4 regions of the Streptomyces sp. NPDC053474 genome follow, and region 4 is predicted to be linked to each of the others. Evidence: riboswitches for the same ligand, from Rfam matches in the RefSeq annotation. Region 4 holds a riboswitch; each other region holds the start of a gene.
What was found. A riboswitch is a leader RNA that binds a small molecule or an ion and turns the genes downstream of it on or off. The one in region 4 is predicted to bind cyclic di-AMP.
Positions count from the first base shown of each region.

Region 1: linked by a shared signal. The riboswitch ahead of ACIG3E_RS38785 (M23 family metallopeptidase) and the one ahead of ACIG3E_RS13080 (transglycosylase family protein) in region 4 are both predicted to bind cyclic di-AMP.
Region 2: linked by a shared signal. The riboswitch ahead of ACIG3E_RS25810 (C40 family peptidase) and the one ahead of ACIG3E_RS13080 (transglycosylase family protein) in region 4 are both predicted to bind cyclic di-AMP.
Region 3: linked by a shared signal. The riboswitch ahead of ACIG3E_RS02130 (NlpC/P60 family protein) and the one ahead of ACIG3E_RS13080 (transglycosylase family protein) in region 4 are both predicted to bind cyclic di-AMP.

Region 1 is NZ_JBITXV010000026.1:45,588-53,094, reverse strand. It holds gene ACIG3E_RS38800 (GNAT family N-acetyltransferase) at 1-1,166, opposite strand, end outside; gene ACIG3E_RS38795 (HPr family phosphocarrier protein) at 1,345-1,626, shown strand; gene ACIG3E_RS38790 (GntR family transcriptional regulator) at 1,918-2,592, opposite strand; gene ACIG3E_RS38785 (M23 family metallopeptidase) at 2,881-3,714, opposite strand; cyclic di-AMP (ydaO/yuaA leader) riboswitch at 3,727-3,888, opposite strand; gene ACIG3E_RS38780 (M16 family metallopeptidase) at 4,130-5,512, opposite strand; gene ACIG3E_RS38775 (M16 family metallopeptidase) at 5,536-6,942, opposite strand; gene ACIG3E_RS38770 (DNA topoisomerase (ATP-hydrolyzing) subunit A) at 7,339-7,507, shown strand, end outside.
Region 2 is NZ_JBITXV010000011.1:99,467-106,973, forward strand. It holds gene ACIG3E_RS25775 (adenosylmethionine--8-amino-7-oxononanoate transaminase) at 1-525, opposite strand, end outside; gene bioB (biotin synthase BioB) at 518-1,702, opposite strand; gene ACIG3E_RS25785 (8-amino-7-oxononanoate synthase) at 1,879-3,015, shown strand; gene ACIG3E_RS25790 (DUF397 domain-containing protein) at 3,094-3,318, opposite strand; gene ACIG3E_RS25795 (helix-turn-helix transcriptional regulator) at 3,328-4,188, opposite strand; gene ACIG3E_RS25800 (ATP-binding protein) at 4,451-4,882, shown strand; gene ACIG3E_RS25805 (DUF6328 family protein) at 4,895-5,413, opposite strand; gene ACIG3E_RS25810 (C40 family peptidase) at 5,619-6,095, opposite strand; cyclic di-AMP (ydaO/yuaA leader) riboswitch at 6,099-6,295, opposite strand; gene ACIG3E_RS25815 (hypothetical protein) at 6,809-7,114, opposite strand; gene ACIG3E_RS25820 (ATP-dependent Clp protease proteolytic subunit) at 7,122-7,507, opposite strand, start outside.
Region 3 is NZ_JBITXV010000001.1:484,001-491,507, forward strand. It holds gene ACIG3E_RS02120 (M23 family metallopeptidase) at 1-1,431, shown strand, start outside; gene pcrA (DNA helicase PcrA) at 1,493-3,955, opposite strand; cyclic di-AMP (ydaO/yuaA leader) riboswitch at 4,249-4,405, shown strand; gene ACIG3E_RS02130 (NlpC/P60 family protein) at 4,413-5,681, shown strand; gene ACIG3E_RS02135 (hypothetical protein) at 5,774-6,127, opposite strand; gene ACIG3E_RS02140 (NlpC/P60 family protein) at 6,469-7,507, shown strand, end outside.
Region 4 is NZ_JBITXV010000005.1:45,169-52,675, forward strand. It holds gene ACIG3E_RS13055 (NAD(P)/FAD-dependent oxidoreductase) at 1-383, opposite strand, end outside; gene ACIG3E_RS13060 (exopolyphosphatase) at 828-1,784, opposite strand; gene ACIG3E_RS13065 (DUF501 domain-containing protein) at 1,987-2,508, opposite strand; gene ACIG3E_RS13070 (septum formation initiator family protein) at 2,539-3,036, opposite strand; gene eno (phosphopyruvate hydratase) at 3,135-4,421, opposite strand; gene ACIG3E_RS13080 (transglycosylase family protein) at 4,683-5,423, opposite strand; cyclic di-AMP (ydaO/yuaA leader) riboswitch at 5,428-5,613, opposite strand; gene ACIG3E_RS13085 (transglycosylase family protein) at 5,805-6,917, opposite strand; gene ACIG3E_RS13090 (cytochrome P450) at 7,045-7,507, opposite strand, start outside.

The DNA of each region.
Region 1 (7,507 bases), on a different contig from region 4:
CCCGCGGCGGCCAGTTCGGGGGCCAGCGAGGCGTTCAGGCGTACGGCGGAAGCGGTGTTGATGACGCCGAAGGCGTTGGGGCCGATGAGGCGCATGCCGTAGGAGCGGGCCTGCCGGACGAGTTCGCGCTGGCGCTCCAGTCCTTCGGGGCCGCTCTCGGCGTATCCGGCGGAGAGGACGACGAGGCCCTGGACGCCGTGTTCGCCGCACTCGGCGACCACTTCGGGCACGTGCTCGGCGGGGACGGTGACGACGGCGAGGTCGACGGGCCCGGCGATGTCGCGCACGGAGCGGTGGGCGGGGGCTCCCTCGACGCCCTCGGTGGTGGCCCGGTCCGTGAAGGCGCGGTTGACGGCGTGGACGCGGCCGGTGAAGCCCGCGCGCAGCAGGTTGCGCAGGACGCCGCGGCCGACGCTGTCCTCGGCGCGGCCGACGCCGATGACCGCGACGGAGCCGGGCGCGAGCAGCCGTTGGACGGAGCGGGCCTCGGCGCGCTGTTCGCGGGCGTGCTGGACGGCGACGGAGCGGTCGGTGGGCTCCAGGTCGAGTTCGAGGCGCACGACGCCGTCCTCGAAGCTGCGCTGCTGCTGGTATCCGGCGTCCGTGAAGACCTTCACCATCTTGGTGTTGGCGGGCAGGACTTCGGCGGCGAAGCGGCGGATGCCGCGTTCGCGGGCGACGGCGGCGATGTGTTCGAGCAGCGCGGAGGCGACGCCGCGGCCCTGGTGGGCGTCCTGGACCAGGAAGGCGACCTCCGCTTCGTCGGCGGGCGCTGAGGCGGGGCGGCCCTGGGCGTCGATGCGGTCGTAGCGGACGGTGGCGATGAACTCGCCGCCGATGGTGGCCGCGAGCCCGACGCGGTCCACGTGGTCGTGGTGCGTGAAGCGGTGCACGTCCTTGGCGGACAGGCGCGGGTAGGGCGCGAAGAAGCGGTAGTACTTCGACTCGTCCGAGACCTGCTCGAAGAAGCTGACCAGACGGTCCGCGTCGGCGGCCGTGATGGGCCGGATGCGGGCGGTGCCGCCGTCGCGCAGCACCACGTCGGCCTCCCAGTGGGAGGGGTAGGGGTGCTGGTCCGCCGCCGGGGCGGAGGCGGCGTCGGCCGCGGGGGCGTGCGCGGCGCTGTCCGACGAGGTGTGCGCTGAGCCGTCCGCCGGGGTCTGCATGGGGCCAGGGTACGGGTCGCGCGGCCGCCGGGCCCGGGGCAATGTAGGAGGGGTCGAAGGCGCTCGGGTGGCGGGACGCGGCCCGTGGGGCAGCGCTCCGCCGGTCCTGCGGGAGCACTCGGGTCGGCATGAGACACTGGTCTAGACAAGTGTGAGACACCTGGAAGGGCAGCAACACATGGCTGAGCGCCGCGTCAACGTCGGCTGGGCCGAGGGCCTCCACGCCCGGCCCGCCTCCATCTTCGTCCGTGCGGCCACGGCCTCGGGCGTCCCCGTGACGATCGCGAAGGCCGACGGCAACCCCGTCAACGCGGCCTCGATGCTCGCGGTGCTCGGCCTGGGCGCGCAGGGCGGCGAGGAGATCGTGCTCGCTTCGGACGCCGAGGGCGCGGACGCCGCCCTGGACCGGCTGGCGAAGCTCGTCTCCGAGGGCCTCGAGGAGCTCCCGGAGACCGTCTGACACGGTCGGACACAGCGTGCCGGAGCCGCGTGAGCCACTGGGTGGCCGCGCGGCTCCGTCGTTTTTCGGGGCGCGCCCCGAGGCGCACCTCTGCGGAGTCCCGCCCGGCGAACGCCCTAAGCGAATTCACGAGCCGGTGGCGCACCACCGGTGGCACAAAGGCGGCACCCCCGGCGAGTAAATCAGGCGGGGAATTCCCACGCGGGCACGCCGGGCTTTCACGACGCCAGGCAGAAGGTCGTGTACGCGCAATCCTGTGTACGGCGCGTAATCCTGTGTACGGCGCGTCTGTTAATTCCGTACGCCTACTTTGTTGACGGCGTGTTGCGAACCTCTCACACGCCCGGCGCGCGGCCGGTACGCGGACGCCGTGCGCTCGGCGTGCAGGAGCGTGAGCGCGCGGGCCCGGTCCGCGTCCTGGCGGGCGACCGCGTCGACCACCGCGGCGTGCCCGGCCCACAGGTCCGTGGCCGCGGCCGGCGCGTCCGCCACGTACATCCAGGCGACCTTGTGGCGCAGCTGGGTGAGCAGGGCGATGAGGCCGGGGCTGCCGGAAGCCTGGGTGAGCGTCTCGTGGAACCAGCCGTCGAGCGCGCGCAGGTCCTCGCCGCCGCTGCGCCGGGCCCGCTCCTGACCGAGCCGCACCAGGCCGCGCAGGACCTTCAGATGGGCTTCGGTGCGGCGCTGGGCCGCGCGGGCGGCCGCCAGCGGCTCCAGGAGCGTACGGACCTCCAGGAGGTCGGCGGCGTCCTGCTCGGTCGGCTCGGCGACGCAGGCGCCCGCGTGCCTGCGGGTGACGACGAAGCCCTCGGCCTCCAGGGTGCGCAGGGCCTCGCGCACGGGGACGCGCGAGACGCCGTAGCGGCGGGCGAGGAGTTCTTCGGTGAGCCGCGTGCCGCGTTCGTAGACACCGGAGACGATGTCGTCCCGGATGGCCGTACAGACCGAGTGCGCGGGAATGCGCATGACGGACCTCCGCTTTAATGCCCGCGAAACGCGTCGCGCGACGCGTCGAAGACGCTGGTGCGGCGACTCTATGGACGCTGTCACGACGGACTCTATTGCAGATGGCCGCATTTTCCGATGGGGCACCGGAATCCATGGATATCTTTTGGCCAAAGGTGTGCGCAGCGGCGCGCTTACCGGTGGTGGGCGCTTAGGACCCTGGCCATGCCTCGATGCCGAAAGCCCCGGCTCGGTGAGCCGGGGCTTTCGGGACGTGCGCGGGCGCGGGGCGCTCGCACCGTCGACGCGTCAGACGCCCACGCCGTGGGAGCGCAGGTACGCGATCGGGTCGATGTCCGAGCCGTACTCGGGGCCGGTACGGGCCTCGAAGTGCAGGTGCGGCCCGGAGGAGTTGCCAGTGGAGCCGGAGAGGCCGATCTGCTGGCCGGGGGTGACGGCCTGGCCGACCGTGACGCTGATGGACGACAGGTGGCCGTACTGGGTGTACGTGCCGTCGTTCATCTTGATCACGATGTTGTTGCCGTAGGCGCCGCCCCAGCCCGCCTCGACGACGGTGCCCGCGCCGACCGCCTGCACCGAGGTGCCGGACGCGGCGTGGAAGTCGATGCCGGTGTGGCTGCCGGAGGACCACATGCCGCCGCCGGCCTTGTAGGAGGTGGAGACGTAGGAGCCGGCGACCGGGGCGACGTAGGCGTTCAGGCGCTTGCGCTCGGCGTCACGGGCGGCGCGCTCGCGGGCCCGCTCCTTGGCCTCCTTCGCCGCCTTGGCCTCGGCCTCCTTCTTGGCCTTCTCCTTCGCGGCGGCCTCGGCCTTGCGCTTCTGCTCGGCGGCCTTCTGCCGCGCCGCCTCTTCCGCCTTCTTCTGGGCGGCGGCGTCGTTGGCGGCCTGCTTCTGGGCGGCGGCCTGGGCGTCGATCTCGTCGGCCAGCGTGTCGTTGATGGCGATGGCCTGCGTGAGGCCGGTGCTCGCGTGGTCCGCGGAGCCGTCGGCGGCGAGGGCCGGAGCGGCCAGGCCCGAGATCACACCGGTGGTGGTGAGGGCGGCGACACCCGCGGCGCTGGCGGTGGTGCGCGTGATGCGGCTCGGACGGCGGTGCTTGCCGGTCGGGCGGATGAGCGCCATGAAGCGGCTGGTCCTTTCCTTCCTTCTCGCCTACCGGGTTAGCTGACGGGTTCGGAGCAGGAAGGTCTCCTACGGACTCCTCGCCTCGCGGCAAGGGGACCGATTCACCCCAGGGACGTGTGGGTCCCCGGCTCCCCTGGCTCACGCCGTACGGGGACTCGGCGATGACTGTCCGGTGCCGCGGGCGCGGCGTACTGCGTGACGTACAGCCGCACTGACGCTAAACGCCTCATCTTTCAATCGACAAACGGATCCTGCCTTTTGTAGCGCACGCCACACGGCAGACGCCCAACCTCCATGCCAATTCGGACATATGGCAGCATGCAGGGACCCCGGAGGCTTCCTGAGCCTCCGGGGTCCCTTCAGTTACGCGGCGTTCGCGCCGGTTTGTCCCGCCCCTACGGGTGCGGGGCAATCAGCCGGTGACGACCGTCACTTCACCGATGCCGAGGGCCCGGACGGGCTCCTCGATCTGTGCGGCGTCACCGACGAGCACCGTCACCAGACGGTCGCTCGGGAACGCGCTCACGACGGCCGCGGTGGCCTCCACCGTGCCCGTCCCTGCCAACTGCCGGTACAGGCTCGCCTGGAAGTCGTCCGGCAGCTCCTGCTCCACCTGGTCGGCGAGCGTCGCGGCGACGGCGGCGGCCGTCTCGTACTTCAGCGGGGCCACACCGACCAGGTTCTGCACGGCGACGTCGCGCTCGGCGTCCGTGAGGCCCTCGGCGGCAAGGGTGCGCAGGACCTTCCACAGGTCGTCGAGCGCCGGTCCCGTGTTCGGCGTGTCCACGGAGCCGCTGATGGCCAGCATGGCAACGCCCGGGGCGCCCTCCGGGGACCGCGGCGCCGCGGAGCGCAGCACCTGGCTGAAGGCGCGCACGCCGTACGTGTACCCCTTCTCCTCGCGCAGGACGCGGTCCAGGCGCGAGGTGAGGGTGCCGCCCAGGCAGTACGTCCCGAGGACCTGCGCCGGCCAGACGATGTCGTGCCGGTCCGCGCCCACGCGGCCGATGAGGAGCTGCGTCTGGACGGCGCCGGGGCGGTCCACGATGACGACGCGGCCGGTGTCGTCGGCCGTCACCTGGGGCATGGCGTGCGGCTCCGCCGGCCCGCCCGTCCAGGCGCCGAGGGTGTCGGCGAGGACGGCGTCGAGGTCCGTGCCCGTGAGGTCGCCGACCACGACGGCGGTGGCCGTGGCGGGGCGCACGTGCTTCTCGTAGAAGGCGCGTACGGCCGCGGAGTCGATGGCGGTGACCGTCTCCTCGGTGCCCTGGCGCGGGCGCGACATGCGCGAGGTGGCCGGGAAGAGCTGCTTGGCCAGCTCCTTGGCGGCGCGGCGCGCGGGGTTGGCGGTCTCGTGCGGGATCTCGTCCAGGCGGTTGCGGACGAGGCGCTCGATCTCGCCGTCCTCGAAGGCGGGCGCGCGCAGCGCGTCGGCCAGCAGGCCCAGGCCCTTCGCGAGGCGGGAGACGGGCACTTCGAGGGAGAGCCGGACGCCGGGGTGGTCGGCGTGCGCGTCCAGCGTGGCGCCGCAGCGGTCCAGCTCGGCGGCGAACTCCTCGGCGGAGTGCTTGTCGGTGCCTTCGGAGAACGCCCGCGCCATGATCGTGGACACGCCGTCCAGGCCCTGCGGCTCGGCGTCCAGGGGCGCGTCGAGGTGGACCTCGACGGCGACGAGCTGCTGGCCGGGGCGGTGGCAGCGCAGCACCGTCAGGCCATTGGCCAGGGCGCCGCGCTCGGGGGCCGGGAAGGCCCAGGGCTTGGCCGTGCCCGCCTGGGGCTGCGGGTGGAACTGCATCGTCACAGACGTCTCAGCCTCGCTCACTTCGCCGCCTCCTCTTCCTGCTGGGTCTCGGCGGCTTCCTGCTGGGTCTTGGCGGCTTCCTGCTGGGGTTCGGCGGCCGCGCCGTCGGCGTCCTCCGCGGTGGCCACCGGCTCGTACACCAGGACCGCGCGGTTGTCGGGGCGCAGGCGCGCCTTGGCGACCTCCTGGACCTCGGCCGCGGTGATGTCGAGGACGCGCTGGACGGCGGTGAGGGCGAGCTGCGGGTCACCGAAGAGGACGGCGAACCGGCACAGTTCGTCCGCGCGGCCCGCGACCGTGCCGAGACGGTCGAGCCACTCGCGCTCCAACTGGGCCTGGGCCCGCTCCATTTCCTCCGGGGTCGGGCCCTCCTCGGCGAACCGGGCGAGCTCCTCGTCGACAGCGGCCTCGATGACGGGGACCTCGACGTCGCCGGAGGTCTTCACGTCGAGCCAGCCGAGCGAGGGCGCCCCGGCGAGCCGCAGCAGGCCGAACCCGGCGGTCACCGCGGTGCGGTCGCGGCGCACCAGGCGGTTGTAGAGCCGCGAGGACTCGCCGCTGCCGAGCACCGTCAGGGCCAGGTCGGCCGCGTCGCACGCGCGCGTGCCGTCCTGGGGCAGGCGGTAGGCGGCCATCAGGGCGCGGGCCGGGACGTCCTCCTCGACGACCTCGCGCAGCTCCTCGCCGATGCGCTCGGGCAGCGAGCCGTCGCGCGGCGGCTGCTTGCCGTCGTGCCCGGGGATGGAGCCGAAGTACTTCTCGACCCAGGCGAGCGTCTGCTCCGGGTCGATGTCGCCGACCACGGACAGGACCGCGTTGTTCGGCGCGTAGTACGTGCGGAAGAACTCCCGGGCGTCGTCGAGGGTGGCCGCGTCCAGGTCGGCCATGGAGCCGATCGGGGTGTGGTGGTAGGGGTGGCCCTCCGGGTACGACAGGGCGGTGAGCTTCTCGAAGGCCGTGCCGTAGGGGACGTTGTCGTAGCGCTGGCGGCGTTCGTTCTTCACCACGTCGCGCTGGTTCTCCATGGACTCCTCGTCGAGTGCTGAGAGGAGGGAGCCCATCCGGTCCGCCTCCAGCCACAGGGCGAGCTCCAGCTGGTGCGCGGGCATGGTCTCGAAGTAGTTCGTGCGCTCGAAGCTGGTGGTGCCGTTCAGCGAGCCGCCGGCGCCCTGCACCAGTTCGAAGTGACCGTTGCCGTGCACCTGCTGCGAGCCCTGGAACATCAGGTGCTCGAAGAGGTGAGCCAGACCGGTGCGCCCCTTGACTTCGTGGCGCGAGCCCACGTCGTACCAGAGGCACACCGCGGCGACCGGGGTCAGGTGGTCCTCGGAGAGCACCACGCGCAGGCCGTTGGCCAGCCGGTGCTCGGTCGCTGCCAGGCCGCCGGAGCCTGCCGCGGCTGTGGCCGTGTGACCCATGGGCATGTACGTCCCTTCGATCGCTGAATCCTCAATAGCTTTTGCCGGTCCTGCCACTGTATGCAAGCCCGCAGACCCCTGGCGAAGTTCCCGTTCCGCGCTGTGGGTCGTCGGTGTTCGCCGTGGGCGTGATCGCGGCGGGGCGCGCGTGGGCGTGTGCGGGCGCGCTTGGACGTGTGCGGAGCGTCGGGGCCCGCCGTGCGCCCCGGCGCCGCCCGGTTCCGCCCCGGTTCGTGGCGTGGGACGGGGGCGCCGCGCGGCCGTGTCGTGCCCGCGCCACGCCGCCGAGTGCCTGGTCGCCGCGCGGGTGGGCCCGGGTCGTGGTCGGGGTTGTCAGTGGGACGGTCCACAATGGTCGGCGTCAGATCCCGCACACTTGTTGGTGAAGGAGCCGCAGCAGCGATGGCCCGCCGCAGCACGAAGACCCCACCGCCCGACGACTCGTTCGAGGAGAAGATCCTCGACATCGACGTCGTCGACGAGATGCAGGGCTCCTTCCTTGAGTACGCCTACTCGGTCATCTACTCCCGCGCCCTGCCCGACGCCCGCGACGGCATGAAGCCGGTGCAGC
Region 2 (7,507 bases), on a different contig from region 4:
CTGCTGGGGCAGGACGCCCTGCCACAGGGAGTGCATGCCGCCCTGCGGGTCGCACACGGCCATCGGCTGCCAGGTGTCGCCGTGGTAGCCGCCGCGCCAGGTGAGCATCCGCTGCTTGTCGGGCCTGCCGACGGAGCGCCAGTACTGGAGGCACATCTTCACGGCGACCTCGACCGACACCGAGCCGGAGTCGGAGAGGAAGACGTGTTCCAGGCCCTCGGGCGTGAGGTCGACGAGCCGCTTGGCCAGGCGCACGGCGGGCTCGTGGGTGAGGCCGCCGAACATGACGTGGCTCATGCGGCCGAGCTGGTCGCGCGCCGCCTCGTTGAGGACCGGGTGGTTGTAGCCGTGGATCGCCGACCACCACGACGACATCCCGTCGACCACGTCGCCGACGCCCGCGATCCGCAGCCGGACCCCGCTGGCCCCCTCGACGACCAGCGGCTCCTGTCGGCCGGGCATCGGCCCGTAGGGGTGCCAGACGTGGGCGCGGTCGAGGTCCAGGATCTCCCGCACGTCAGGCATTGGGCGCCACGTCCGTCCCCGCGCCCCGGCGGCGCACCGCCACCAGGTCGGTCCGCGCGCCGCCCGGCTCGGCCTGCCCGGAGGCCTCGGGCGCTTCGGCGGAGGCGCAGACGGAGCCGCAGCCCGCGCCCTCATCGGCCCCGGACACAGAACCGGAACCGCATCCTCCGCCCCGGCGGTGCTCCGGCAGCGTCACCTGGTCCGTGGTCTCCACCTCGAACCCGGCGTCCGCGATCATCTCCAGGTCGGCCTTGCCCGCCTGGCCCTCGCTGGTCAGATAGTCGCCGAGGAAGATCGAGTTGGCGAGGTGCAGGGCCAGCGGCTGGAGCGTGCGCAGATGCAGTTCGCGGCCGCCCGCGATGCGGACCTCGATGTCCGGGCAGACGAACCGCACCATCGCGAGGATGCGCAGGCAGCGCTGCGGCGTGAGGTTCCACTCCTTGGCGAGCGGGGTGCCCTCGAAGGGGATGAGGAAGTTCACCGGCACGGAGTCCGCGTCCAGGTCGCGCAGCGCGAAGACGACGTCGACGAGGTCCTCGTCCGTCTCGCCCATGCCCGAGATCAGCCCCGAGCAGGCCGACAGACCGGCCGCGTGCGCCTTCTGCACGGTGTCGACGCGGTCGGCGTAGGTGTGCGTCTTGGTGATGTCGCCGTACGTCGACTCCGAGGTGTTCAGGTTGTGGTTGTACGCGTCGGCGCCCGCGCCGCGCAGCCGCTCGGCCTGGCCGTCGGAGAGCAGGCCGAGGCAGGCGCAGACCTCGACGCCCTCGTGTCGCTCTTTGATCGCCTTGATGGTGTCCGAGACCCGGTCGATGTCCCGGTCCGTCGGCCCCCGGCCGCTCGCCACCAGGCAGACCCGCTTGGCGCCGCCCGCGAGCCCGGCCGCCGCGGCCTGCGACGCCTCGTCCGGCTTCAGCCAGGTGTACTTCAGGATGCCGGTGTCCGCGCCGAGCCGCTGCGAGCAGTACGAGCAGTCCTCGGGGCACAGGCCCGACTTCAGATTGACCAGATAGTTCAGTTTCACCCGCCGACCGAACCAGTGGCGCCGCACCTTTCCGGCCGCCGCCACCACGTCGAGCAGTTCGTCGTCGGAGGTCGCGAGCACGGCGAGCGCCTCGTCACGGGTCGGCAGCTCGCGCCGAAGCCCCTTGTCCACCAGCGTGTTGAGCAGATCCATGGCGCCGATCCTGGCGTACGCGCGTCCGTCTGACCATGGAGAAACCACACAACAGAAGCCCTGACAGCTGTGGGTATTGCCACACCATGGCCCGGTGGCGCGACAGCTAGGGTCTGTGCACTGTCTACAAACGTATCCCCCCGCCCCGCTCAGGCGGGCGACGACCTGGAGGCCTCATGGCGAGCGCGCCGTTCGACTGGATCGACGAGCGGGCGCGGGCGCGCGAACGCGCCGGGCTCGTCCGCCGCCTGCGCCCGCGCCCGGCCGAAACCACCCTGCTCGACCTCGCGGGCAACGACTACCTCGGTCTCACCCGCCACCCGGAGGTCACCGCGGGCGCGGCCGCCGCCGCCCACCGCTGGGGCGGCGGCGCCACCGGCTCGCGCCTGGTCACGGGCTCCACCGAACTGCACGCGGACCTCGAGCGGGAACTGGCCGCCTTCTGCGGCTTCGAGGCCGCCCTCGTGCTGTCCTCCGGCTACGCGGCGAACCTCGCGGCCGTCACCGCCCTGGCTCCCTACGGCTCGCTGATCGTCTCGGACGCGGGCAACCACGCCTCCCTGATCGACGGCTGCCGCCTCGCGCGCGGCGCCACCCAGGTCGTGCCGCACGCGGACCCCGAGGCGGCGCGCAAGGCGCTCGGCACCCACGAGGGCCCCGCGATCGCCGTGACGGACTCGGTGTTCTCGGTGGACGGCGACGCCGCGCCGCTTGCCGAACTGGCCGCCGCCTGCCGCACGTTCGGCGTGGGCCTCGTCGTCGACGACGCCCACGGGCTCGGCGTCCTCGGCGACGGCGGCCGGGGCGCCCCGCACGCCGCCGGGCTCGCGGGCGCGCCCGACACGGTGGTCACCGTCACGCTCTCGAAGTCCCTGGGCAGCCAGGGCGGCGCCGTGCTCGGCCCGGCGCGGGTCATCGACCACCTGGTCAACACCGCCCGTACGTTCATCTTCGACACGGGCCTCGCGCCCGCGGCCGCCGGGGCGGCGCTCGCCGCGCTGCGGCTGCTCCGCCGCGAGCCCGAGCGCGCCGCACGCGCGCGTGCGGTGGCGCGTCGGCTCCACGAACTGCTGGTGGGTCAGGGGTTCTCGGCGGTCCGTCCGGACGCCGCCGTCGTCTCCGTGCGCGCCCCGTCACCCGAGGCGGCGGTGCGCTGGGCGGCCGACTGCCGTGCCGCCGGTCTCGCCGTGGGGTGCTTCCGTCCGCCGTCGGTCTCCGACGGCGTCTCGCGGTTGCGGCTGACCGCCCGCGCGGACCTGAGCGACGCACAGGTCGCCGAGGTCGTCGGGGTGATCAGCCGCACCGCACCCTGACACCTGAGATCTGGCACCTACGACCTGGGTCCGGGGTCCGGCGCACTCACTCGGGCCTCACCTAAGGGCCGTGGGCCTTCATCGAAGGGCGTCGACGAAGACTCCCCAGGCCGCGGGGGAGAAGAGCACGGCCGGGCCAGCCGTGTCCTTCGAGTCGCGCACGGCGAGCAGACCCGTCAGGGGGCCTGCGCCGAGCGGGGCCGTCTCCACACAGTTGTTCATTCCGTTGCTGCGGCTGCTGCGCCGCCACCGCGCGCCCCTGAGAGACGTGCTGGAGGGAACGTACCGAGGCAGTGCAGTCATGGTGCCTCCTTACGCGCCGTCACCTAACTCGGCGATGAAATCCATTGAATCCTGAACGGAAAGCGCCTGTCCGCGAAGCGAGTTGAAGGCGTCGGTGTACGCCTGAAGGTCTTCTTTCCGTTCGAGGTAGAGGCTACTCGTCAAGTGGTCGAGAACAACCACATCCAGATCGGAAATGTTCGGAAAGGAGAGAATAACGAAAGGCCCGATCAGGCCGATGTGCTCGCCGGAGGCGAACGGGAGTACTTGGAGCCGCACTTGTGGCAGCCGAGCCGCATCCAGTAACCGGCGCAATTGTCCGGAAAGCACCTCGGGGCCGCCCACCTGCCGCCGCAGCACCGCCTCGTCCAGGACCACGCTCAGCCGCAGCGGCGGCTCGCTGCGCAGCACGTCCTGGCGGGCGAGGCGCACCTGCACGAGGGCCTCGACCTGTTCCTCGGGCCGCCCGCCGAGCGCGGCACGTGTCACCGCGCGGGCGTACTCGGGCGTCTGGAGCAGGCCGGGAACCACCGTCGTCTCCAGCGTGCGCACCCGGCAGGCCTGCGACTCCAGGCTGATGAAGTCCCGGTACGCGGGCGGCAGGAGCCCGCGGTAGGCGTGCCACCAGTGGTGGCGCCCGTGCTCGTCGCCCCCGCCCGCGAGGGCGACGAGCAGCTCCCGCAGATGCGGGTCCTGAACGCCGTACGCTTCAAGGAGAAGCCGTACGTCGGCGGCCTTCACGCCGCTGCGGCCCGTCTCGATCCGGCTCACCTTGGACTGGTGCCAGCCGACGAGGGAGGCGGCCTCGCCGCTGGTGAGCCCAGCCTCGGCGCGCAACGCCCGCAATTCCGCGCCGAGCTTGCGACGGCGCACCGCGGGACCGTACTGCATGGCTGTCTCCTTCTGGGTCCTTCCGGAGGACCGCGCCAACGGTAGGGGACAGTAGGGGAACTGCCAGTGTTGCGCCCAAATACGGTCTGCCGTCGCAGAGTTCACCGCTTCGAGCGACAGATATATGCACATCTCGGTGGATCGGCGGGCGCTGCCCGCCCGAGAGTGGCAATCTGGCGCGAAGCACCAGCTCCGGGACGATCCTCAGTACTTTCGCCACGCGTCGGAAGTGCGGTCCCGGTGGGAAAGGGACGGCGCCGTCATGGCAGACCACCAGGAAGCATCAGTCACCCTGCCGAGCGACCCTGTCTCGGTCTCCACCGCCCGCACGTACGTGGCGGACGTCCTCACCGAGTGGGGCCTGCCGTCGGACGCCGACGTGGCCGACACGGTGCGGCTCATCGTCTCCGAGCTCGCCACGAACGCGGTGCAGCACACCCTCGGCCTCTCGCCCACCTTCACCGTGGACGTGCGGCTCGACCGCGACGAGCGGCTGCGCATCGGCGTCACGGACAGCCACCCCCGCTTCCCCCAGCGGTTGCCCGCCGCCGTCCAGCAGGACAACGGCAGGGGCATGGTCATCGTCCGCTGGCTCACCGCCGAGTGCGGCGGCAGACTCACGGTCCGTCCCACGGCGGAGGGCGGCAAGACGGTGTGGATCACACTGCCGTGGTCGGTGCCGGTGCAGAGCTGACCCGCGCGCGGGTCAGCTCCGCCCGCCCGCGCGGCCGACCAGGCGGGGCAGCACGCCCCACAGCCCGCCGCACACCAGGAACGTGCCCACGGCCGCGAGCACCCCGTCCGTGCGGCCCACGGCCACGTCGACGACGAGCAGGACGGATCCGGTGAGGGCCAGCACGAGCACCGCGAGGCCGACGGCCGCCAGCCGCGAGGACACCCGCACGATCAGCGGTTTGGCACCCCGCGCGAACAGGGTGCGGTGCAGCGCGGCGGGCGCCGTGAACAGCGCGGCGGCGAGCACCGCCAGGAGCAGCGTGACGACGTACGTGGCGCGCTGCACCGAGTCGAGCGAGGGGAAGCGCGGGGTGAAGGCGAGGGTGAGCAGGAACGCGAAGAGGATCTGCACACCGGTCTGGGTGACCCGCAGCTCCTGGAGGAGCTCGGAGAAGTTGCGGTCGGCCCGCTCCAGCGGCGTCTCGTTGCGCGTGTGCCGGGCGGCGTCCGGTCTGGAGACGCCCGCGGCACGGGGGTGATGGTCGGCCATGGTCCACGAGTATCCGCGCGGGGCCGCTCCACTCCCGCTCTGACGGCGAGGCCGGGCGGGTGACACCGGCGGCGCGTGGTGATCCGCCGCGTCGTCCGGGAGGGTGCCGCCGTCCGGGACCTGACCGGACGGCGGCGAAAGGCGCTGGTGGCGCCCGGAGCGGGCGGCGGCGCGGGCCCTGGGTGGGCCGCCGCCCGCCGACGGGTCAGCGGACCCGGCCGTACCAGACCTGGTTGGTCCAGATCTTCTCGAGCCGCACCACGGTGCCCCGCTTCGGGGCGTGCCAGATCTTGCCCTTACCGGCGTATATGCCGACGTGGTAGACGCTCCGGCCGGAGTGGAAGAAGACCAGGTCCCCCCGGGTGCGGTTGGCGGAGGACACCTTGCGGGTCTTGTTGTACTGCTGCTGTGCGGTGCGCGGCAGCTTCTTGCCGACGCGCTTGAACGAGTAGAGCGTCAGGCCCGAGCAGTCGAAACGGTTCGGCCCGACCGCTCCGTAGCGGTACGGGGAGCCCTTCTTGGACGCCGCGACCTTGAGCGCCTTCGTCCCGTGCGAGGTGGCCGCTTGGGCGTCTCCGGTGAGCCCGGGGGCCACGATGGTGCCGCCCACGGCGGCGAGTGTGAGAGCCGAAGCCGTACTGGCCCTCGTCAGCAGCGACGGAACACGATGCAGCGCAGTCATGCGCAACCCTTCGTCAGCCGCCTGAGAAGGATGACCTGTCGGGTTCGGGCAGGCGAAGATGCCCGGCCGCGCGATGCGACTTCACCCCAAGGGCCTTCCGGACTAGCCGGACGGCCCGCCTTGCTGGGTCCTCCACTCCTGCCGGTGCACAGATGTCGACCGGGCATCCGGGCGGCGGCAGGATTCGGCGTCCGCCCGGATCGCCCCGCCGCCTGTGGCGGGGGCTTGTCGTCGGAAGGGATCTTCACCCGAGAGGGGCGAAAAAGCCGAGCCGGATCGGCGGTATGTGAGGCTCCTCACGCCTGACCCGTTCCGGTGGACAGCGCCCGAATGGGGTCTAGGTCACACTCGGAGATGATTGCCCCATCAGCGCCGGAACGCCCGAATCCGGGTGCGGCGTAAGGGAGTTGCGCATTTTCGGGGGGCCGCCGGGACGATCGCCGATTACGCAGAAGGGGCGATCATCTCTGGTCATCTCCGGGGCAACCCCGAACTCGGCCCGACATCGGCGCACACCGGCAACGGGCGGATGGCGCAGGCGCGCTGGGTCCGGGGCGCGTTCCACGGTGTCAGATGTCACCGGCGCACGGGGTGACCAGGCCGAAAACGGAATGAGGGCTGGCTGGAAGTGTGGCACGGGACGGCCGGTCGTGGGGGGTGAATCGGGCGGAATCATGACGGACCCGCGTCCGCCGACGCCGCCTTGACCTCCGTCACGGCCCCGTCGGCGGCGGCACCGTCACGCGCGCGGCGCGCCGCTCGCCGTCCAGGACGCGCAGCGCCCGCGCGAGCGTCGGCGCGTGCACCTCGTTCTCCCCGCGCTGATGCATGAGCGCCAGCGCGTCCCGCAGCTCGGTCGCCCGGGCGACCAGCGCCTGCGCGGCACGCAACCCGCCGTACGTGTGTTCGACGCGGGCCGGGTTGATCCGGCCGAGGAGGTCGAGGACCGCCAGGTAGGCGTCGACCAGCTCGCCCTCGGCGCGGGTCAGCGCGGGCAGCGGCGGCAGTTCGGGAAGCACCCGCGCCTCACTCCGCGTCCGGGCGCGCGGCCTTGCGGCTCGGGACGACCCGGTCCACCAGACCGTAGGCGACGGCGGCTTCGGCGTCGAGCACCGTGTCCCGCTCGATGTCCGCCGAGATCTGCTCGGGCGTGCGCCCGGTGTGACGGGCGAGCATCTCCTCCAGGAGCGCGCGGGTGCGCCGCAGCTCCTCCGCGCGGATCCGCAGGTCGGTCGGCTGGCCGCGCACCGGCTCGGGCAGGGCGGGCTGCTGGAGCAGCACCCGGGCGCCGGGCAGGATCGACCGCTTGCCGGGCGTGCCCGCGGCCAGCAGCACCGCGGCGGCGGCCGCGGCCTGTCCGAGGCAGACCGTCTCCACCTCGCAGGAGGCGTACCGCAGCGTGTCGTAGATCG
Region 3 (7,507 bases), on a different contig from region 4:
TTCGCCGCCACCGGGTTCAACGCCCCGGGTGGCTATGACGGCACGGGCGTCTTCGACACTTCCGGCTCCGGATTCGCGGTCGGTGGGGGCTTCCCCTCCGACCCGCTCTTCGGCGAGCTCCCCGGCCAGGCCTACGACACCGGCCAGTGGGCCACCACGGGCCAGCAGCCCCTCGGCCACGACGGGTTCAGCGCCCCGCAGGGCCCCTCCCCGTACGACACGGGCAGCCACGACACCACGGGCAGGTGGGACACCGGCGGGTACCAGCAGCTCGCGGACATCCCGTCGCAGCCGGGCCCCGACGCCACCGCCACCTGGGACGCCAGCACCTGGGCCGACGCCCAGCAGACCGGCCAGTGGGCCACCCAGGTCTTCGACACCGGCGCGTACGACGCCACCGCCTGGAACGGGGACGGCGACCACGAGCCGTACGGCGCGACGCCCGAGACGTACGGCGCGGAGGCCACGGACGGGCCCGCCGCCGCGGCCCCCGACCAGGGCGACGCCTACGAGAGCGGCGACACCCTGTCCGCCGCGTACGGCCAACCGGCCACCGGCGAGCACGAGTTCACCGCCGACGACACGCCCGGCGACGCACTCGGCGACATCGAAGCGGATGCGAACCTCAGCGAGCACGCCCCCTCCGAGCGCCCTCGCTCCACGCGCGCCTCCGCCCCGCGCACCCGCACCCGGTCGCGCCGCTCCCCCGCCAAGCGTTCCGCGCTGCTCACCGTCGCCGTGCCATCGGCGTGCGTGATGGGCGTCGCGGGAGTGGCCGCGGCGTCGGTCGGTGGCCTCAGCGGAGGCGACGACGACACCAAGGAGACGCGGGCGGCCTCCGCCCCGGACAGCGCGTCCGTGCAGCCGTCCGCCGCGAACAACAAGCTCGACACCCAGCTGGCCAACCTCTCGGCCGACGCGGGCGACTTCGCCGACCGCGCGAGCCGTACGCAGGAACGTATTGACCTCAAGGCCGCCAAGGACGCCGCGCACCGGAAGGCGGTCGCCGAGGCCGCGCGCAAGGAGCGGCTGCGCCCGAAGTTCGCGCTCCCCGTCGCCCAGCACGGCCTGAGCGCGTACTACGGCCAGGCGGGCATCAACTGGATGTCGCAGCACTCCGGCATCGACTTCCCGGTGTCGTACGGCACGCCCGTGATGGCCGCGACCGACGGCGTCGTCTCCACGAAGTGGAACAGCGCCTACGGAAACATGGCGATCGTGACCGCCAAGGACGGCACGGAGACGTGGTACTGCCACCTCTCCACGCACAAGATCTCCAACGGCCCCGTGAAGGCGGGCGACACCATCGCCTTCTCCGGGAACTCCGGCAACTCCACCGGCCCCCACCTGCACTTCGAGGTGCGCCCCGGCGGCGGCTCGGCGATAGACCCCCTGCCGTGGCTGCGCAGCCACGGCCTGGACCCGACGTAGCGGACACGAGCACCGCCGCCCTCCTCGTGGAGGCGGCCGGGCCCCCTCCACGAGGCTTCGCTCAGAGCTTCTCGACCGGCGCGTACCGCAGCAGCAGGCGCTTCGGCTTCTCCCCGCCGAAGTCCACCGTCGCCTCCGCGTTCGCCCCACTGCCCTTCACGCCGACCACCGTGCCGAGGCCGAACTGGTCGTGCGTGACGCGGTCGCCCACGGCGAGCGACACCACCGGCTTCTCCGCCGCCCGGCGCGTGGCAAAGCCCTGCGCGCCCCCCGCGCGCGAACGCGACGACGACAGCGAGGACGCCACTCCCCCGGCGGGCCCCGACGAGGCGGGCGCGCCGACGGAACCCGTCCGCTTCCACTCCAGGTGGGCCGCCGGGATCTCCTCCAGGAAGCGCGACGGCGGGTTGTACGACGGCTGGCCCCAGGCGCTGCGCATCGAGGACCGCGTGAGGTAGAGCCGCTCCCGCGCGCGCGTGATGCCGACGTACGCGAGGCGGCGCTCCTCCTCCAGCTCCTTGGTCTGGCCGAGGGCGCGCATGTGCGGGAACACGCCGTCCTCCATGCCCGTCAGGAACACGACGGGGAATTCGAGGCCCTTGGCGGTGTGCAGCGTCATCAGCGTGATGACGCCCGAGCCGTCGTCCTCCTCGTCGGGGATCTGGTCGGAGTCGGCGACGAGCGCCACCCGCTCCAGGAAGTCGGACAGCGACCCGGCCTCGCCCTCCTGGCGCTCCTGCTCGAACTCCAGGGCCACGGCGGCCAGTTCCTGGAGGTTCTCGATGCGCGTCTCGTCCTGCGGGTCCGTGGAGGACTGCAACTCGGCCAGGTACCCGGTCCGTTCGAGTACGGCCTCCAGGACGACCGCCGGGCCCGCGCCCGACTCGACGACGGTGCGCAGCTCCTCCATGAGGGCGTTGAACCGCTTGACGGCGTTCACCGAGCGGGCCGCCATGCCGTACGCCTCGTCCACGCGGCGCAGGGCCTGCGGGAAGGAGATCTTCTCGCGCTGCGCCAGCGCGTCGATCATGGCTTCGGCGCGGTCGCCGATGCCGCGCTTCGGCACGTTCAGAATGCGGCGCATCGGTACGCCGTCCTCCGGGTTGGCGAGGACCCGCAGGTAGGCCAGGACGTCGCGGACTTCCTTGCGCTCGTAGAAGCGGACGCCGCCGACGACCTTGTAGGGCAGGCCGACGCGGATGAAGATCTCTTCGAAGACACGCGACTGCGCGTTCGTCCGGTAGAAGATCGCCACGTCGCCGGCCTTCGCGTCGCCCGCGTCCGTGAGGCGGTCGATCTCGTCGGCGACGAACTGCGCCTCGTCGTGCTCGGTGTCGGCGACGTAGCCGATGATGCCCGCGCCCGCGCCCGCGTTCGTCCACAGGTTCTTGGGGCGGCGGCTCTCGTTGCGCTCGATGACCGCGTTGGCGGCGCTGAGGATCGTCTGCGTGGAGCGGTAGTTCTGCTCCAGGAGGATCGTGGTGGCGTCCGTGTAGTCCTCCTCGAACTGGAGGATGTTGCGGATCGTGGCGCCGCGGAAGGCGTAGATGGACTGGTCGGCGTCACCGACCACGCACAGCTCGCCGGGCCCCTCGCCTTCCTCGCCCTCCTCCAGGGGAGGGCCGACCAGCTCGCGCACCAGCGCGTACTGCGCGTGGTTCGTGTCCTGGTACTCGTCGACCATGACGTGCCGGAAGCGGCGGCGGTAGTGCTCGGCGACGTCCGGGAAGGCGCGCAGGAGGTGCACCGTCGTCATGATCAGGTCGTCGAAGTCGAGGGCGTTGGCCTCGCGGAGGCGCGACTGGTACATCGCGTACGCCTGGGCGAGGGTCTTCTCGAAGCCGTCGGCGGCCTGGGCGGCGAAGTCCTCCTCGTCGATCAGCTCGTTCTTCAGGTTCGAGATCTTGGCGCTGAAGGACTTCGGCGGGAACTTCTTCGGATCCAGGTCCAGGTCCCGGCAGACCAAGGCCATCAGGCGCTTGGAGTCCGCGGCGTCGTAGATCGAGAACGAGGACGTGAAGCCCAGCTTCTTGTACTCGCGGCGCAGGATGCGCACGCACGCGCTGTGGAACGTCGACACCCACATCGCACCCGCGCGCGGGCCGACGAGCTGCTCGACGCGCTCCTTCATCTCGCCCGCGGCCTTGTTCGTGAACGTGATCGCGAGGATCTGGCCGGGGTGCACCCCGCGCTCGGCGAGCAGGTACGCGATGCGGTGGGTCAGTACGCGGGTCTTGCCGGAGCCCGCGCCCGCGACGATGAGCAGGGGGGATCCCGCGTGCACGACAGCCGCGCGCTGGTTCTCGTTCAGCCCGTCGAGGAGCGCCGCCGGGTCGAGGGCCGGGCGGGGGGCGCCGTCCCGGTAGTACCCGTCCCGGGGTGCGGGCGCGTCGAACTTCCCGTCGAACAGGTCGTCCGGAATCGGCTCCGGAGCGCTGTCCTCGGGCGGCGGCGGGGGCTCCTCCTCAGCGCCCTGCGAGGGCTTGAGGTCCGCCAGGAAGCTGTCGTCAAAGAGGCTGCTCATCGCCTCCCGAGTCTAGGCGGCCCCACTGACAAACCACCCCGGGTTCCGGCCACCGCCCCGGCCGCCCGGCGCCGCCCACGGGGTGCCACCGGGCGGTCACGCCGGGCCACGCCGCAGGTGAGCCGCGTCGCGGCGGCTCCGGGCCCCACACGGAGGTGCGGAAAGTCACGAAAACGTATCGGGCATATCGAACATCAATCTTCCCCCGCGCCACCGGAGTTGGCTAGCGTGCTCCGCGGGCCGCACGTCCCCCCAAACCGGCGAACCACGCCGGGCCGCGCGGCCTCCGCCGAGTCCGACGCGCGCCGATCCCGACGCGTCCGGAGCCGGGGACCCACCATGATCCTGGGGTGAATCCGTCCCGCTGCGCCTCGCACGGGCCGGTAGGGCAGCCCTTCCGAACCGCCCGAACCCGACAGCTAACCCGGTAGGCGGTCCACGGAAGGAGTCGCCTCCCTTGGCGTCGCACCGCAAGCCGCGCACCCGATCCCCCCTGGCACGCAGCGCCCCCGCACTCGGCATCACGACGGCCGCGCTGACCTCCGTAGCGCTCCTGTCACAGAGCGCGAACGCGGCACCGTCCGCCCCCGCCGAGCCCACCAGGCCCGCCGAGCCGAGCCTCGAAGAGGTCCAGAAGAAGGTCGACGACCTCTACCACCAGGCGGGCGTGGCCACCCAGAAGTACAACTCGGCCAAGGAACGCACTGACAAGCAGCGCAAGCACGTCGACAAGCTCCTGGACGACGTCGCCCAGCGCACGGACGACCTGAACGAGGCCCGTCGGCAGCTCGGCTCCTTCGCGGCCGCCCAGTACCGCACCGGCGCCGTCTCCGAGACCGCCGCGTTGATGCTCGCCGACGACCCGAAGGGCTTCTTCGACCAGAACCACCTCGCGGACCGGCTCACCAACCGCCAGAAGAAGGCCGTCGACGACTACCAGACCCAGCAGGTGGCGGCCACCAAGCAGCGCGCGAAGGCCGCGAAGAGCCTGAAGACGCTCAGCCGCTCCCGCGACGAGCTGAAGTCGAGCAAGCGGACCGTCCAGACCAAGCTCGGCGAGGCCCGCACCCTCCTGTCGAAGCTGACCGCCGAGGAGAAGGCGCGGCTCGCCGCGATCGAGAAGCGGAAGGAGGAGGCGGCCCGGCGCAAGGCCGCCGAGCTGGCGCGCAAGCAGGCGGAGGAGGAGCGTAAGCGGAAGGCCGAGGAGGCCAGGGAGGCCGAGCGGCGGGAGCGGGAGCGGGGCTCCGACGGCGGCTCGGGGGCGGGGGCCGGGTCGGGCTCCGACACCGGTACCGGGTCGGGAGCGGGTTCCGACTCTGATTCCGGTTCGGGTTCCGGTTCCGGTTCTGGTTCCGGGAGCACGGACGGCGGGTACGCCGCGAAGGCCGAGAAGGTGATCGGCTTCGCCGAGAAGCAGATCGGCAAGCCCTACGTATGGGGCGCCACGGGCCCCGGCTCCTACGACTGCTCCGGGCTCACGCAGGCCGCGTGGAAGACCGCCGGGATCTCACTGCCCCGCACCACCTGGGACCAGGTGAAGGTCGGCACCACGGTGTCCACGTCCAGCGCCAAACGCGGTGACCTGGTCTTCTTCTACGACGACATCAGCCACGTAGGGATCTACATAGGCAACGGCAAGATGATCCACGCCCCCAAGCCGGGCGCGAACGTACGCGTCGAGTCGATCTACTACATGCCGATCCACAGTGTGGTCCGGCCCGCCTGATCCATCTCCCTAGGAGGGCGACACGTTTTCGGCCCTCTACGTAGAGGGTTCGCTGCTCTACGTAGAGGGCCGAAAACGTGGGCGGTGGGCGGCTACGTCCACAGGACGGCGATGAAGATGTTCGCCGTCGTCAGCGCGCCGACCGCGCCGAACATCGCCTTGTCCACCCTCTCCTCGTCGCGCTTCAGGTACACGAGCCCGAGGATCACGACGAGGACCGCCATCTTGATGCCGATCTTGAGGTTGTTGACCTCGTTGTCGTCGGCCTGGTTCAGGCCGACCAGGGCCACGCCCGTGATCAGCATGGTGAGCGCGCCGTGCAGCATCGGGGGGCCGAAGCGGGCCGTGCCGTCACCCATCGCCTTCATCTGGGTCAGGAAGCCGCCCAGGAGCGAGGCGATACCGATGATGTGCAGGCCGACGAAGAGATGGATGAGTACGTCCATGGGGCGGAGCCTAACCGGGCCCGTATCACCCCCCTTCAGGCAGGTGGACCACAAACACCACATCGGTCACAGGAACGGGTGAAGCGGGTGCCGACCGGCCGCCGGAGCGGTCGCGCCCGGTCACGAGCGGGCCACGGGCGCCACTTCCGCACAACAGGTCACGACCCGGTGACGGCGAGGTTTAGCGTCCATGACCGGTGACCGGCTCCCCACCGTCGTCCGGACCAGGGACGGCAGCCGGACATCACCGCCGAGAAGTCCGGCGGCGCCTCGTTCCCCCTGTGCGCGGCGTCGCCGGACCCGTACCGGACCTGGCCACTGTGGAAGGACGTGGAGCCTCCGTGCCACAGCACCGCAAGCCGAAGCAGCGCTCGCTCAGCGGCCATACGGCCCGTACCGCCGCCACCCTCGCCCTCGCGTCGGCGGCCACGGCGACCGCCTTCGAGGGCACCGGACACGCCGAGCCGCGGCTCTCCCTCGGCGAGGTGAGGGCCAAGGTCGACCGGCTGTACCGCGAGGCCGAGGTCGCCACCGAGAAGTACAACGGCGCCAAGGAGAAGGCCGACCGGGCCGAGGAGTCCCTGCGGGACCTGCGGGACGAGGCCGCCCGCAAGACGGAGCGGCTCAACTCGGCGCGCCAGGGCCTCGGCTCACTGGCCACCGCCCAGTACCGCGCCGGAGCCGTCGACCCGTCCGTCCAGCTCGCGCTCTCCGCCGACCCGGACGCCTTCCTCGACCGGGCCACCCGCGCCGACCACGCGGGCCGTCGCCAGGCCGCCGAGGTCGCCGACGTACGACGCCAGGTCAGGGAGCTCGACCAGCTCCACACCGAGGCCGACGACACCCTCGGCGACCTCAAGTCCCGTCAGGCGGACCTGCGGAAGCACAAGAAGACCGTGACCGGCAAGCTCGGCGAGGCCAAGCGCCTGCTCGCCCGGCTGACCGCCGACGAACGGGCGCGCCTCGCCCGCGCCGAGCGCGACGACGAAGCCCGTGGCCCAGCGGGCTCAGGCAGCCCCGACAGCTCCGACAGCTCCGGGCGGCCGTCCCGCGACGACGCGCGCGGCGCGGTCCCGGCGGGCACCGTGAAGGCCCCCGACTCCCGCGCCGCGAAGGCCGTCTCGTACGCCTACAAGGCGCTCGGCAGCCCCTATGTCTGGGGCGCCACGGGCCCGAACGCCTTCGACTGCTCCGGCCTCACGCAGGCCGCCTACCGCGCGGCGGGCGTCTCGCTGCCGCGCACGACCTACGCCCAGATCGACGCGGGCCGCCGCGTCGGACGCTCCGAACTCCAGCCGGGCGACCTGGTGTTCTTCTACTCCGGCATCAGCCACGTCGGCCTCTACGTGGGCAACGGCCAGATGATCCACGCCCCCAACC
Region 4 (7,507 bases):
TGCTCGGCGAGGCCGGGGATCGGGAAGGTGCGGGAGACCGCGCCCATCGCGATGACCAGGTAGTCGAACGGCAGCTCGTACGCCTCGCCCACGAGGGGGGCGATCGTGGCGACCTTGCGGTCCTGGTCGATGGTCGTGACCCGACCGGTCAGCACCTCGGCCTTGGGCAGCACGCGTCGCAGCGGGACGACGACGTGCCTCGGCGAGATGCTGCCGGCGGCGGCTTCGGGGAGGAAGGGCTGGTACGTCATGTACGAGCGCGGGTCGACGACCGTGACGGTCGCCTCGCCGTAGCGCATCTTCTTGAGAATGCGACGAGCTGCGTACAGGCCTACGTACCCACCGCCTACTACGAGGATCCTGGGACGCTCCGTGGTGCTCATGCCATTGAGTATCCACCCCCTCGGAGGGGGTCGCTCGTGCGCCCCTTCACAAGGATGGGTGGGGCCTCTGCTACACTTCGCCGCCCACGTGACGGAGGTCATGACACCTCAGGGGAACCAGCCGGTGCCGCGAGTCGTTGTCAACCCCTCGTGAGCAGCCACTCCGGGCCGCAACGCCGGGTGAACCAGTCCCCCGTTCACACCCCCGTAACACCTGCGATGCCCCTCGAGCGTCAGCCTCGCGCCTTCAAAACCCCGCCTGCGGACCCGAAACTCCTCGGAACCACGCCCTACCGGACCGTTTTCCTTGTGAAGAACTTCACGAACTTTCCCGACGGAGTGTCGCCGCCGGGCCGCCGAAGCCGCCCGACGGCTGCTCAAACGGCATCCGCCCCGCTCAAGCGGTGATCCGCGGGGCCGCGCCGAGGGGGTCCGCGGGGGCGGCTAGGCGTCGAGCTCCTCCGCCACCTTCCAGGCGATTCCGTCCAGGATGTCGTGTTCGCTCACGACCACCTCGCGGGCGCCGACCCGCTCCATGATCGAGAGCAGCACGAGGGCGCCCGCCGCGATCACGTCGACCCGGCCCGGGTGCATCACGGGGATCGCCGCGCGCTCGGCGTGCGTCGAGTGCGTGAGCCGCTCCACGATCGCCTTGACCTGCTCGTACGAGACGCGCGAGTGGTGGATCGCGGCGGATTCGTACGCGTCGAGGCCGAGCGCGATCCCGGCCACCGTGGTGACCGAGCCCGCGAGCCCCACCAGGGTCCTCGCCTCGCGCAGCGGGACCGTCTCCTCGGCGAGGTCGAGCGCCGCGGCGATGTCCGCGCGGACGGCGGCGAGCTGCTCGGCCGTCGGCGGGTCGGTGACGGCGCCATCGCGCACGAAGTGCCGCTCGGTCATGCGGACGCAGCCGACGTCCACGGAACGGGCCGCCCGGACGCCCGCGTCGCCCACGACGAACTCCGTGGAGCCGCCGCCGATGTCCACGACGAGGTAGGGCGTCTCCAGGTCGGCGCGGCCCGTCAGCTCCTTGGTGGCGCCCGTGAAGGAGAACTCCGCCTCCTGGTCGCCGCTGATCACCTCCGGCTCGACGCCGAGGATGTCCAGGACGCCGCGGACGAACTCCTCGCGGTTCTCCGCGTCGCGCGACGCGGAGGTCGCCACGAAGCGGGTGCGCTGCGCGCCGTGCTCCTTGATGACGGCGGCGTACTCGCGGCAGGCCGCGAAGGTCCGCTCCAGGGCCTCCGGGGCGAGACGGCCCGTCTTGTCCACGCCCTGTCCGAGACGGACGATCTGCATGCGGCGGTCGAGGTCGACGAGCTCGCCCGTGGCCGGGTCGGCGTCCGCCACGAGGAGCCGGATGGAGTTGGTACCACAGTCGATGGCGGCCACACGGGTCACGCTGGGTGCTCCTTTGCTTTGCCGGTTGCGCGGCGGTGAGGGGCTGTGCCCACCGGTTCCGCCCCGCGGAACGATTGCCCACAGCGAGAAGACGGACGATCAGGCGCTCCGCGTCGGGGCCGGTCCTCGCGCAGCCGGGGCTTTCGGGTGGGTGGGCGGCGGGGAGGGATCCCGCCGCGGTAGCGGCGGGTACGGGAACTGCTCAGCCGTCGGCGGGCGAGACGCAGGGGCCCTTGCGCCACCACTCCGGGAGCATGGCGATGGCCTCGTCGCCGAGGGGGTTCACGCCGGGGCCCGCGGCCAGGGAGTGGGCGACCAGGACGTGCAGGCACTTCACGCGGTCCGGCATGCCGCCGGCCGAGGGAAAGCCCTCCAGGACCTCGATGGAGTCGCGCCGGGCGATGTAGTCCTCGTGCGCCGCGCGGTACGCGGCGGCGAGCTCCGGGTCGGCCGCGAGCCGCTCCGTCATCTCCTTCATCACGCCGTTGGCCTCCAGCGTGCCGATCGCGGAGGCCGCGCGCGGGCACGACAGGTAGAACGTCGTCGGGAACGGCGTGCCGTCCTCGAGCCGGGGGGCCGTCTCGACCACGTCCGGGTTGCCGCAGGGGCAGCGGTGCGCGATGGCCCGCAGGCCGCGCGGCGGGCGGCCCAGCTGCGCCTGGAACGCGGCAATGTCGGCGTCCGTGGGCGCGGTGGACTCGGTCTGGGGCGGGGGCGTTTCCATGCCTGTCTTTCGGTGGGTGCGAGGGTCGGATCAGTTGTCGTCGGGACGGCCCGCGGCGCCGGAGCCGTCCGCCTTGTCGATGCCGTCCCAGACGTTGGAGTACCAGGGCCGGTCGGTGCCGCCGCCGTCGGGGCGGTGGCGTTCGGCGGCCTGGGGGTCGATCACCGTGAAGCCGGTCTCGCCGGGCATCACGTAGTGCAGCCGGTCGCGGATGCGCTGCTCGGCGTAGGCGTCGTCCTGCCAGCGGGCCTTCTCGTCGCGCAGGCGCTCGACGTTCTCGCGGTGCTCGGCCTGCTTCTGCCGCTGCTCGGCGATCTCGGCGCGCTGCGAGACGTACTGCCGCATCGGGTAGGCGAGCGCGACCACCAGCGAGCACACCACGAGGACGAGCAGCGCCGCGCGCCCGGTGAGCCGGGAGCGGCGGGCCTGGCGCTTGGTCTGGGAGCGGTAGACGCGCTCCGCGGTCTGCTCGCCGAGCAGCTTGAGCCGCGTCGCGGTGGAGAACCGGTCGCGGTTCTTCACGGCCATGTCCGCCTCCCCAGTACGTGCGTACGTCCCCGCACACGGTACGGGACCGAGTACGGGGACGTACGTACGACTGGCTAGGCCTTAGCCCTGGAAGCGGCTCAGCCCTTGAAGCGCGGGAACGCGCTGCGGCCCGCGTACACCGCGGCGTCGTCGAGGATCTCCTCGATGCGAAGCAGCTGGTTGTACTTGGCGACGCGGTCCGAGCGGGCCGGGGCGCCGGTCTTGATCTGGCCGCAGTTCACCGCGACGGCGAGGTCGGCGATGGTGACGTCCTCGGTCTCGCCGGAGCGGTGGGACATCATGCACTTGAAGCCGTTGCGCTGGGCCAGCTCGACGGCGTCCAGGGTCTCGGTGAGCGAGCCGATCTGGTTGACCTTGACGAGCAGCGCGTTGGCGGCGTCCTCGTCGATGCCGCGCTGGAGGCGCTCGGGGTTGGTGACGAAGAGGTCGTCGCCGACGATCTGGACCTTGTCGCCCAGCTTCTCGGTGATGATCTTCCAGCCGTCCCAGTCGTCCTCGTACAGCGGGTCCTCGATGGAGACCAGCGGGTACGCGGAGACCAGCTCGGCGTAGTAGTCGGTCATCTCGGCGGCCGAGCGGGACTTGCCCTCGAACTCGTAGGAGCCGTCCTTGTAGAACTCGGACGCGGCGACGTCGAGCGCCAGCGCGATCTGCTCGCCCGGGACGTAACCGGCCTGCTTGATGGCCTCGACGATGAGGTCGAGGGCGGCGCGGTTGGACTCCAGGTTCGGCGCGAAGCCGCCCTCGTCGCCGAGGCCGGTGGACAGGCCCTTGCCCTTGAGGACCTTCTTCAGCGTGTGGTAGACCTCGGCGCCCCAGCGCAGGGCCTCGGAGAAGGACTCCGCGCCGATCGGGGCGATCATGAACTCCTGGATGTCGACGTTGGAGTCCGCGTGGGATCCGCCGTTCAGGATGTTCATCATCGGCACCGGCAGCAGGTGCGCGTTCGGACCGCCGAGGTAGCGGAAGAGCGGCAGGTCGGAGGCCTCGGAGGCGGCGTGGGCCACGGCCAGGGAGACGCCGAGGATGGCGTTGGCGCCGAGCGAGCCCTTGTTGTCCGTGGCGTCCAGGTCGAACATGGCCTGGTCGATCAGGCGCTGCTCGGTGGCGTCGTAGCCGACGAGCTCCGGGCCGATCTGCTCGATGACGGCGAGGACGGCCTTCTCCACGCCCTTGCCGCCGTAGCGGTTGGCGTCTCCGTCACGGAGTTCGATGGCCTCGAAGGCGCCGGTGGAGGCGCCGGACGGAACGGCGGCACGGCCGGTGGAGCCGTCGTCGAGGCCGACCTCGACCTCGACCGTGGGATTGCCTCGGGAGTCCAGGATTTCCCGGGCTACGACGACGTCGATGGACGGCACGAGCATCTCCTTATGGGGTGTGACGCGGGGTACGCGGGGGTACTAGGGGCCGCGCTGGCCCCTGCGACACGAGCCTAACCGGCTCCGGGGCATCGGCCATCCGACCGCCCAGCACATGGACGGGCCGACGGACCGCACGCGGATAGTTCCCTCAGCAAACAAACTACCGGACAAAAAGGTACCGCCCCGGTGCGTCGGGGGGACGCGCACCGGGGCGGTAGCCCATGGGGACGGGGTGGCTCCGGGCGCTGCCGGGGCCGGGGCGGGTCAGCTGAGGTGCAGCTGCTGGCCCGGGTAGATGAAGTCGGCGTCGGAGACGATGTCGTCGTTCAGCTGGTACAGCTTCTGCCAGCCGCCCTTGACGTGGTGCTCCTGGGCGATCTTGGACAGGGTGTCGCCGGACTCGACCTTGTACTCGCCGTCGCCCTTCTTCACGACCTTGCCGGTCGGGGTCTGGACGGTCTTCTTCTCGACCTGCGGCGCGGCCTGCTGCGGCTGGTGCTGCGGCTGCGGCTGCGGCTTGGGAGCGGCCTGCTGCTGCGGCTGCGCCTGCTGCTGGGGCTTCGGCTTGGCCTGCTGCTGCGGCTGCTGCTGGCCACCGCCGGAGGAGCCGCCGCCGGTGTACGGCGAGCTGGACAGGCCCACGCCGCACTTCGGCCAGGCACCCTTGCCCTGGCCCGCGAGGACCTTCTCGGCGATCTCGATCTGCTGGGCCTTGGACGCCTTGTCGGCGGTCGGCGCGTACTTCGTACCGCCGTACGCGGCCCAGGTGGAGGCGGAGAACTGCACGCCGCCGTAGTAGCCGTTGCCGGTGTTGATGGACCAGTTGCCGCCGGACTCGCACGCGGCGACGCGGTCCCACTCGGCCGGGGTGGCGGCGTTGGCCGTGCCGGCCGCCATCAGCGGGGCGGCGACAGCGGCACCGGTGACACCGACGACGGTGGCGGCGCGGGTGGCCTTGTCGAGCTTGGTCGGACGACGGTGCTTGCCCTTGCCGGAACGCAGCATGAAGTGATCCCCTCACCGACGCCTGCGAGGTGAGCTGTCGGGTTCGGGCGGGTGAGTGCCCGGCCGCACGTCCTAGCGCGCGACTTCACCCCTAGCCGTGTCCGTGCGTCCCGCGGTCTGGCGACCGCTCAACGTCCGGGCCCGGCACTTACCTTGGGTCCCCCGCTCCTGCCTTCGGCGCTCGAAGCGACGACTGTTCCCGTCCGGCCGTTGGCAGGATTCGGCGTACCGACCGGCGGGGCCCGCTGTGGCGAGCGGTCATGACCGTAGTCAGGCAATCATCCGAATTTCAAAGACGATCAGGGCTTCTGAGACCCATCTCTCACTTGCCTCTCACCGTCTTTAAACCGGACATTCATCGCGAACTGCCGGGCTTTCGGCCTACTTCCCGCCCGGCTCCCCCTCGGTCACTTCCTTGTCGTCCGCGCCCAGTTCGAGCCGCTGACCGGGGAGGATGAGGTCCGGGTCGGAGCCGACGGTCTTCTTGTTGCCCGCGTACAGATCCGACCAGCCGCCGTCAAGGTCGTGGCTGTCGGCGATCGCCGAGAGGTTGTCGCCGGAGCGGACCGTGTACGTGCCCGCGGGGCGCTCGGCGCCGGGGACGTCCCGCGCGTCGCCGCGCGAGGCGTGACGGCCGGGGCCGGTGTCGCCGGACGGGGCGTTCTCGTCGGCGCGGTCGCCGCGGTGGCGGCCGGAGGAGCCGTTCCGCGACGCGTCGTCCGTGCCGGGCCCGGCACTGTCGGACTCCCGCGGCGAAGCGCTGTCGTCCGCACCGGACTTGTCGGAGCCGTCGGCGGCGGGCTTGCGGTGCTTGCCGCCGCGCCCGTCGCTCTTGCCGCCCTTCTCGCCCTTGCCGCCCTCGTCGGCGCGGTCGGCGCCGCCGTCCCGGCTGTCCGCTTCGTGACCCTTGTCTCGCGCGTCGGCGGAACTCCCGGGCTTCTCGGCCCTGTCGGAGTCGTCCGCGTCCGTGGCGGCGCCCTCGCGCTCGCCCTTCGCGTCCTTCTCGCCCTTGCGCTCGTCCTTCTCCTTGCCCTCGTCCTTGCCGGACGTCGTGGACCCGTCGGAGTCCGCGGGGCGCGGCGGGGTCGTGGGCAGGCCCGGGTCGACGTCGGCGGCCGCGCCGCCCGTCGTCAGGCCCGCGGCCGGGGCGCAGTTCGGCCAGGCGTCGGGGCCGCGGTCGGCGAGCACGTTCTCGGCGACGTGGATCTGCTGGGAACGGCTCGCCTGGTCGGCGGTCGGCGCGTAGGAGAGGCCGCCGTACTGCTCCCAGGTGTCCTGGGTGAGCTGGAGGCCGCCGTAGTAGCCGCTGCCCTTGGCGCTCCACGCGCCGCCGCTCTCGCACTCCGCGACCTTGTCCCACGTCTCGGCGTCCGCCGCGCTCGCGCTCGACGCGCCGAGGAGCGGGAGGGCGATGGCGGATCCGGTGACGCCCGCCGTGACGAGGATCGCCGGGACCTGGCGGGGGCGACGGTGACGGCCTTGGCCGGAGAGCATGCAGGTGCCTTTCGTGGACGACAGGTCGGGCGCGGCGCGAGCGCGAGCGCGCGGGTGCCGGGCCGTCGTGAACGTAGCGGCACTCGAACGCCAGTCACAAGTCGGTTCAGCCGAGATCACGCGAAAGTCACATGGTTGACGGCCCATCAGCACGGGTGACCCGCGGGGCGGGTGTGAAACGCACCGGCAAGGTCCGCAGGCCCCGCATGATGAGCCCGCCGCGCCACCTCAACTCCTCCGGGGCCACGGCCAGTTGCAGGTCGGGCAGGCGCCGCAGGAGGGTGGCCAGGGCGGTCTGGCCCTCCAGGCGGGCCAGCGGGGCGCCGAGGCAGTAGTGGATGCCGTGGCCGTAGCCGAGGTGCTGGTTGTCACGGCGCGAGAGGTCGAGGCGGTCGGGCTCGGCGAAGCGGTCGGGGTCGCGGTCGGCGGCGGCGAGCACGACGAGCACCGGGTCGCCCGCCGCGATGTCCTGGCCGCCGATGCGCAGCGGCTCGGTGGCGAACCGCCAGGTGGCCAGCTCGACGGGGCCGTCGTAGCGGAGCAGTTCCTCGATGCCGGTCTCCAACAGGCCCGTCTCGCCCGCGTCGAGG